Regions from separate parts of the Streptomyces sp. NPDC059092 genome, predicted to be linked through region 2. Evidence: riboswitches for the same ligand, from Rfam matches in the RefSeq annotation. Region 2 holds a riboswitch; each other region holds the start of a gene.
The links. Region 2 has a riboswitch for cyclic di-AMP ahead of ACFXPL_RS12470 (transglycosylase SLT domain-containing protein). Riboswitches for the same ligand answer to the same signal wherever they lie in the genome.

Region 1 (2,253 bases), on a different contig from region 2:
GTGGGGTTGCCACGGGAGTCGAGGATTTCCCGGGCTACGACGACGTCGATGGACGGCACGAGCATCTCCTTCTGGGATGTGACGCGTGGGTGCAGGGTCTCTTGGCCTTGCGCCATGAGCCTAACCGGCTCCGGGTCATCGGCCAGCCGGTGCCCGCCCCCTAAGACGCTCCCGCCCGTACGGACCGCCCGTACGGACCGTTCGTACGGACCGTTCGTACGGACCGTTCGTACGGACCGCCGCTACCGGCCGGTAGCGGGACCGGTGACGGCGAGCGGCGGATACGGGGCCCGACCCGGCGCGTACGGGGGTGACGCGCCGGGCCGGGGAGAACGGGTCAGCTCAGGTGGAGCTGCTGACCCGGGTAGATGACGTCCGCGTCGGGGACGATGTCCTTGTTCAGGTCGAAGACCTTCTCCCAGCCACCCTTGACCTTCTGGGCGGTGGCGATCTTGGAGAGGGTGTCGCCGGACTTGACCTTGTACTCGCCGTCACCCTTCTTGATCGTGGTGGGACGGCTCTGGCCGCGCGAGGCCGGCTGCGCCTCGTCACGGCTCGACTGCTGCGGCTGCGCCTGCTGGCTCGGGGCGGACTTCTGCGTACCGGAGTTGCTGGAGCCGCCGGAGTTGCTGGAGCTGCCCGAGTTGCTGGAGCTGGAGGAACCGGAGTCGGAACCGGAACCGGAGCCGGTCGAGCCGCCGCCGTTCGAGGCGCCGGAGAGGTTCACGCCGCAGTTCGGCCAGGCGCCCTTGCCCTGGCCCGCGAGGACCTTCTCGGCGACGGCTATCTGCTGCGACTTGGATGCCTGGTCGGCGCGCTGGGCGTAGGAGGTGCCGCCGTACGCGGCCCAGGTGGAGGGGGTGAACTGCAGGCCGCCGTAGAAGCCGTTACCCGTGTTGATCGACCAGTTGCCGCCGGACTCGCACTGGGCGACCTGGTCCCACTCGGAGGTGGTGGCGGCGGAGGCGGCGGTGGCACCGAGCAGGGGGGCCGCGACGGCGGCACCGGTGATCCCGGCGAGCGTCACGTAGCGAACGGCCTTGGACGGGCGACGGTGCTTGGCCTTGCTGGAACGCAGCTGCATGGAACACATCTCCTCACCGACGCCTACGAGGTGAGCTGTCGGGTTCGGGCCAATGAGTTGCCCGGCCGCGTGCTTGCACACGCGGCTTCACCCCAAGCCGGCCTCCAGCCGTCTCTCGACGGCCGGGCCCGGCACAAACCTTTGGGTCCCCCGCTCCTGCCTTCGGCGCTTGAAGCGACGATTACTCCCCCCGACCGACGGCAGGATTCGGCGTGACGGTCGACGAGGCCCGCGGTGCGAGCGGTTCAGACCGTAATCACAGCCCTGCCCGTTGTTCAAAGGAGCACATCCCGGAAAAAACGCCCTTACCTCCCCCGGCGGACAATACGTTTCCGCAGGTGAGAACCGGATTGACCCAACCCCCGGGGAGAAGAGCCCGAGTTGCGGCGAAGAGACCCTTGTCTCACTTGCACAGAAGTGGACATACGGTCGCTAACTGACCGTGTTCCGCCCGGAGATCGGAGGCGCTGGCCAGGACGGACGCAGCCGAAGAGACGTCAACGGGGCCCCGTTCAACGGCACTCGCCCGCGCCCGCCCCGGAGCCGCCCGCTCCGGTCGCGGGGCGGCCGACGCGGGTTGCCGGACCCGTCGGAACCGTGGCCGCCGGAGCCGTCCGCCCGGGGCGCCGAAACCGGCCGCTCCGACCCCGAAAGCGGCGGCTCCAGCCCCGGAACCAGGCGTTCCTGCCCTGGAATCAGACGCTCCGGTCGCCGGGGAACACACACCGGTGCCGAAGCCGCCCGCGGCCGTCGTCGGCACCGTGGGCGCCGGAGCCGGGAGGCCAGGGACCGGGGGGCCGGGGACCGGGAGCCGGCGGCCGGGGACCGGGGGCGCCGGAACCGGGGGCCCGGGGCGCCGGAGCAGCCCGCTCCGGACCCGGGACCGCTCTCCCCGGTCGCCGGAGCCGCAGGCCGCCAACGCCGGAACCGGCGGCTCCGGTCATCGGAACCGCCGGCCCCTGGCCTCGCGCGGGTGGCTCAGACCCAGCCGCCGACGACCTTCTGCCCGCCGGTCGCCAGGGTGAGGTGGCCGCCGACCGTGGTGACGACCCTCTCCACCTCGCGCTCCACGCCCTCCGTGAGCCTGCCCCCGTCACGCGCCCCTCCGGACCCGCGGGACGCGCGACTGTCCGCCCCGCGCTCCTCCGTCGTGCCGCCCGGCGTGGCGC
Region 2 (2,253 bases):
TCTTCCTGTACATGCTCAACGCGGTCGGCGCGGTGCTGCTCTTCGTCTGGGCGATGATCGCCGTCTCGCAGCTCCGGCTGCGCCCGCGCATCGAGCGGGAGGCACCCGAGCGCCTGGTCCTGCGGATGTGGCTCTTCCCCGGCCTGACCTGGGTGACGCTCGCCGCGATGGGGACGGTGTTCGTCCTGATGCTCAGCGACGACACGGCCCGCCCGCAGCTCCTGTGGTCCCTGGGCGCGACGGCGCTGGTCCTGGCGGTGGCGGGGATACGGGAGCTGCGCGCGCGGCGTGTGTGATGTGGGAGGGCGCGCACGGCGACTGGGTGTGGGCGCGCGCACAGGGACGGGCCCCGGCTCCGCCGTCGCTGGACGGCGGGGCCGGGGCCCGGTGTGTTCGCCGCCCGTCGGGGCGGCGCGGGTCCGCTCAGTAAGGACCGTTCACGTTGTCGATCGAGCCGTACCTGGCGGCGGCGTAGTTGCACGCGGCCGTGATGTTGGCGACCGGGTCGTAGCTGTCCGTCGAGGTGCCGGGCACGTGGTACGCCTGGAACGTCGGGGCGATGACCTGGAGCAGCCCCTTGGACGGGACGCCGTTCTGGGCGTTGATGTCCCAGTTGTTGATGGCGTTCGGGTCGCCCGAGGACTCACGCATCACGTTGCGGTGGATGCCCTCGTAGGTGCCGGGGATCCCGTGCTGGGCCATGACGTCCAGCGACTCGCGGATCCAGCCGTCCAGGTTGTTGTCGTACGTCTTCACGGCGGCCTGGGTGACGGAGCCGGTCGTGGCGGACTTCGTGCTCGCCTCGACGGCCGGCTTGGCGGCGGTGGCCGACTTGGTGGCGGTGGCCGCCGTCTTCCCCTTGAGGGCCAGCTTCAGGCCGGGGTGGATGTGCGACGGGTTGGCCCCGACGGCGCTCCGGTTGTCCGCGTAGAGCTTCTTCCAGCCGCCGCTGACCGAGTGCGCGTGCGCGATCTTGGACAGGGAGTCGCCCGAGACCACGACGTACGTGGTGGCCTTCTGCACGGCGGCGGGAGCCTCCGCGACCTTGGCGGCGCTGACGTATCCCGTAGCCGGGGTCGCCGCCTGGGCGGTGGCCGCGGAGACCAGCGGAATCGCGAGGGCGGCGCCCCCGGTGCCCACCGCGACGAGGCGTCGGGCGATCGAGCCAGTTCTGGGACGGCGGTGCTTGGCGTTTCTGGGCACGACGAATTCCTCTCCGTCGCCTGCGAGGTGAGCTGTCGGGTTCGGACTGGAGATGTCCGGCCGTACGGCGATGCGTACGGCTTCACCCCAAGCCGTTCCGGAAGATCCGGACCGGCGACTTACCTGGGTCCCCCGCTCCTGCCTTCTGACGGATAGGTGTCTGGGTTTCCGGACAGCGGCAGGATTGGGCGTTCCATCCGGATGGACGAGAACGTAAGCGAGATATCAGGACGGCACAAGTTCCGAATTTTCGGTGCAATAGCCCCTTCGATGCCGTCCCGGGAACTCAACTTTCCTCTCTCGCGAGAGAAAACGCCCACCTCGCCCCAGCCGTCGGCCGACGCGGCAGTGACGCACGTCACGAACGTAACGGAATAATCGGACAGGCAAAAGACCTTTAAGGCGTCAAGAACGCCCAACACTACCTATATTCACTTAACGGTAAAGAGGGACAAAACGCCCTTATTGGGCACACGTGGATGAGCGTGCCCCCTCGCCCCCTCACCCGACGCTCCGACAACTGGGAACATGTCGCGGGAATTGACTCGGGACGTCACCGAATTCGCCCGGGGATTCGCCGTGGTGACGGCCTGTCGCATCACGCGGCGCCTCCCGATGCCTTCCTCCACGCTTTCCGCGATATCTTCCGGCCGTCGTCGTAGAGGTCGGTCATGAGCGTGGCAAAGGGGGCCCGAACGGAACGGCCCCCTCACCTTGCCCCGCCTCACCTCACCAGGCAGGGACGCTTACTGTCGAACTCCCAGTTACCCACCAGGAAACGCATCGCCGCGGCGTCGTCCCGGCCGGAAAGGTTCTTCTCCACATACAACTCGTGGGCCGCGAGGAGCCGGTCCATGTCGAGTTCGACGCCGAGACCCGGAGTGTCGTCGACCGTGACCTCGCCGCCGACGATCCGCGGGGGCTCCACGGTCAGCCGCTCCAGGCCCTCCTGCCAGATCCAGTGGGTGTCGAGGGCGTTGTACTCACCCGGGGCCGCGGCCCCGCAGTGGGCCATCATGGCCAGCGAGATGTCGAAGTGATTGTTGGAGT
Region 3 (2,253 bases), on a different contig from region 2:
TTCTGCCGGAGGAAGGCCAGCGGGTCGACGTCCGAGCCGTAGTCCGGTCCCGTGCGGATCTCGAAGTGCAGGTGCGGTCCCGTCACATTCCCGGTCGCCCCGGAGAGCCCGATCTGCTGGCCCGGGGTGACGCTCTGGCCGGCCGAGACGGAGAGGGACGAGAGGTGGGCGTACTGGGAGTACATCCCGTTGTCGTGCCGGATGACGATCTGGTTGCCGTACGAGCCACCGTCGCCGGCGGTCACGACGGTGCCCGCGCCGACCGCCTTCACGGTGGTGCCGGTGGAGGCCACGAAGTCCACACCGGTGTGGTAGCCGCTGGACCAGCTTCCGCCCGCGGCGCGGTACGCCGTACCGACACCGACGCCGTCGACCGGCAGGGTGAAGCCGGAAGCGCTGCTCCGCGCGGCGGAGTTGGCGGCGGGCGCCGCGCTCTTGGCCGCCGTGGAGGACTTGCCGGACGAGGCGGCCTTCGACGACGGCTTCGACGGCTCGGAGGCCCTCGACGGCTTCGAGGTCTTCGACGACTTCGAGGCGGTGGGCGCCTCCGAGCGGGCGGTCGCGGGCTTGCCGCCGATGGTGAGCTTCAGGCCGGGGTGGATCAGCCCGGGGTCGGCGCCGACGGCCTGGCGGTTGTCCTCGTACAGCCGCTGCCAGCCGCCCCGCACGTTCTGCTCGTCAGCGATCTTGGAGAGGTAGTCACCCGCGACCACCGCGTACGTGTGCACACTCGTGTCCGCCGACCGCGTCACCTGCGTCGCGGCGGCCCCCTGCGGCGCCGCGGCGGGCAGCTTCTGGGCGGTGTGCGCGGTGGCGGGCGCGGCCTGCGGGGCGGCGGCGGGCGCGGCCTGCGGGGCGGCGGCGGGCGCGGCCTGCTGCGCGGCGTGCGCGCCGGTGGCGCCGATGAGCGGCAGCGCGATGGCGGCGCCACCGGTTCCGGCGGCGATGAATCCGCGCGAGAACGGGTTGGTCCTCGGACGGCGGTGCTTACCCTTCGCGGGCATGGCGAATTCCTCTCCGGCGCCTGCGAGGTGAGCTGTCGGGTTCGGGCTGGAGATGCCCGGCCGCGCATGGTGCGCGACTTCACCCCGAGCCGTCCCTGATGCCGGAGCACCGGAACGGCGTACTACCTGGGTCCCCCGCTCCTGCCACGCGTGAATGGGTGGATGGTGTCCCCGAGGCGGCGGCAGGATTCGGCGTTCCGCTCGGATTGAGGGTGAACGTAGGCGAGTGGGACGGCCGGAACAAGCCACCCTTTTCCGTCGGCGGCGCACACTCCTCTCCGGCGGAAGATCGCCGGTCACCCTGCGTGGAGGCCTCCCTCCAAATCCCTTTCGAGGTGGCCTTTCCCTTTCGCCCCGCCGCCACGGAACGTCACGGATATGATCCTGCTCACCCGGCGACACCCATCTCCCCCTCGATCGGGGCAGGTTATATGGAATCAGTCAATCCGGATAGATGCCTGTTTGGGCGTTTCCTCCCCTCGCGTCCTGTCCGTACGCGGACGCTCCCGCACCACCGCGCGGAACCGATCAGCCTCCGAACAGATGTCGTAGGGTCAGCAACCGACTCCGCCGGCGAACAGCGCCGACGGCAGACCTGGAGGAGCAGGCGTGACGCAGCAGTCACCGCAGGTCCCGTCCACCGAGCCCGAGCTGTCCGGAGTACGCAACTTCCGTGATGTCGGCGGCCTGCCGACCGTGGACGGACGGCGGGTACGGTACGGCGCGCTCTACCGCAGCGGACATCTCGCCCACGCCACCGCCGACGACACCGTCTTCCTCGCCGGCCTGGGTCTGCACACGATCTTCGACTTCCGCAACTCCGCCGATCTGAAGCTCGACGGCGCGGACGTGGAGCTGACGGGCGTACGCCACGTGAACATCCCGCTCTCCGACCCGGCCGACGGCGCCGAGTTCTGGCGGATGGTCCGGCACGGCGACCTCGACCAGCTCCGCTCGCTCCTCGGGGACGGCAGAGCGGCGGCCCGGATGACCGGCTCGTACGGCGCGATCGTCACGCAGCGCACCGCGGAGCACAGCCGCCTGCTGCACGCGCTCGCCGCGGACAGCCTCCCGGCCCTGCTGCACTGCGCGGCGGGCAAGGACCGGGCCGGCATCTCGGTCGCCGTGGCGCTGCTCGCGGTCGGCGTCGAGCCGGAGGCGATCGAGGCGGACTACCTCAAGTCGAACGACCCCCACCGCCGCTACGCCTTCCGCCGCGCCGACCGCACGCCCGGCGCGGCCTCGGGCG

Region 1: another riboswitch for cyclic di-AMP. It lies ahead of ACFXPL_RS32330 (transglycosylase family protein); the one in region 2 lies ahead of ACFXPL_RS12470 (transglycosylase SLT domain-containing protein).
Region 3: another riboswitch for cyclic di-AMP. It lies ahead of ACFXPL_RS13030 (peptidoglycan DD-metalloendopeptidase family protein); the one in region 2 lies ahead of ACFXPL_RS12470 (transglycosylase SLT domain-containing protein).

Annotation. Positions count from the first base shown of each region.
Region 1 covers NZ_JBHZEJ010000081.1:8,930-11,182, forward strand. Annotated here, with positions in the region: gene eno (phosphopyruvate hydratase) at 1-65, opposite strand, end outside; gene ACFXPL_RS32330 (transglycosylase family protein) at 338-1,084, opposite strand; cyclic di-AMP (ydaO/yuaA leader) riboswitch at 1,090-1,262, opposite strand; gene ACFXPL_RS32335 (transglycosylase family protein) at 2,063-2,253, opposite strand, start outside.
Region 2 covers NZ_JBHZEJ010000016.1:22,332-24,584, forward strand. Annotated here, with positions in the region: gene ACFXPL_RS12465 (amino acid permease) at 1-296, shown strand, start outside; gene ACFXPL_RS12470 (transglycosylase SLT domain-containing protein) at 424-1,203, opposite strand; cyclic di-AMP (ydaO/yuaA leader) riboswitch at 1,208-1,372, opposite strand; gene ACFXPL_RS12475 (enolase C-terminal domain-like protein) at 1,928-2,253, opposite strand, start outside.
Region 3 covers NZ_JBHZEJ010000017.1:20,056-22,308, forward strand. Annotated here, with positions in the region: gene ACFXPL_RS13030 (peptidoglycan DD-metalloendopeptidase family protein) at 1-1,004, opposite strand, end outside; cyclic di-AMP (ydaO/yuaA leader) riboswitch at 1,009-1,175, opposite strand; gene ACFXPL_RS13035 (tyrosine-protein phosphatase) at 1,614-2,253, shown strand, end outside.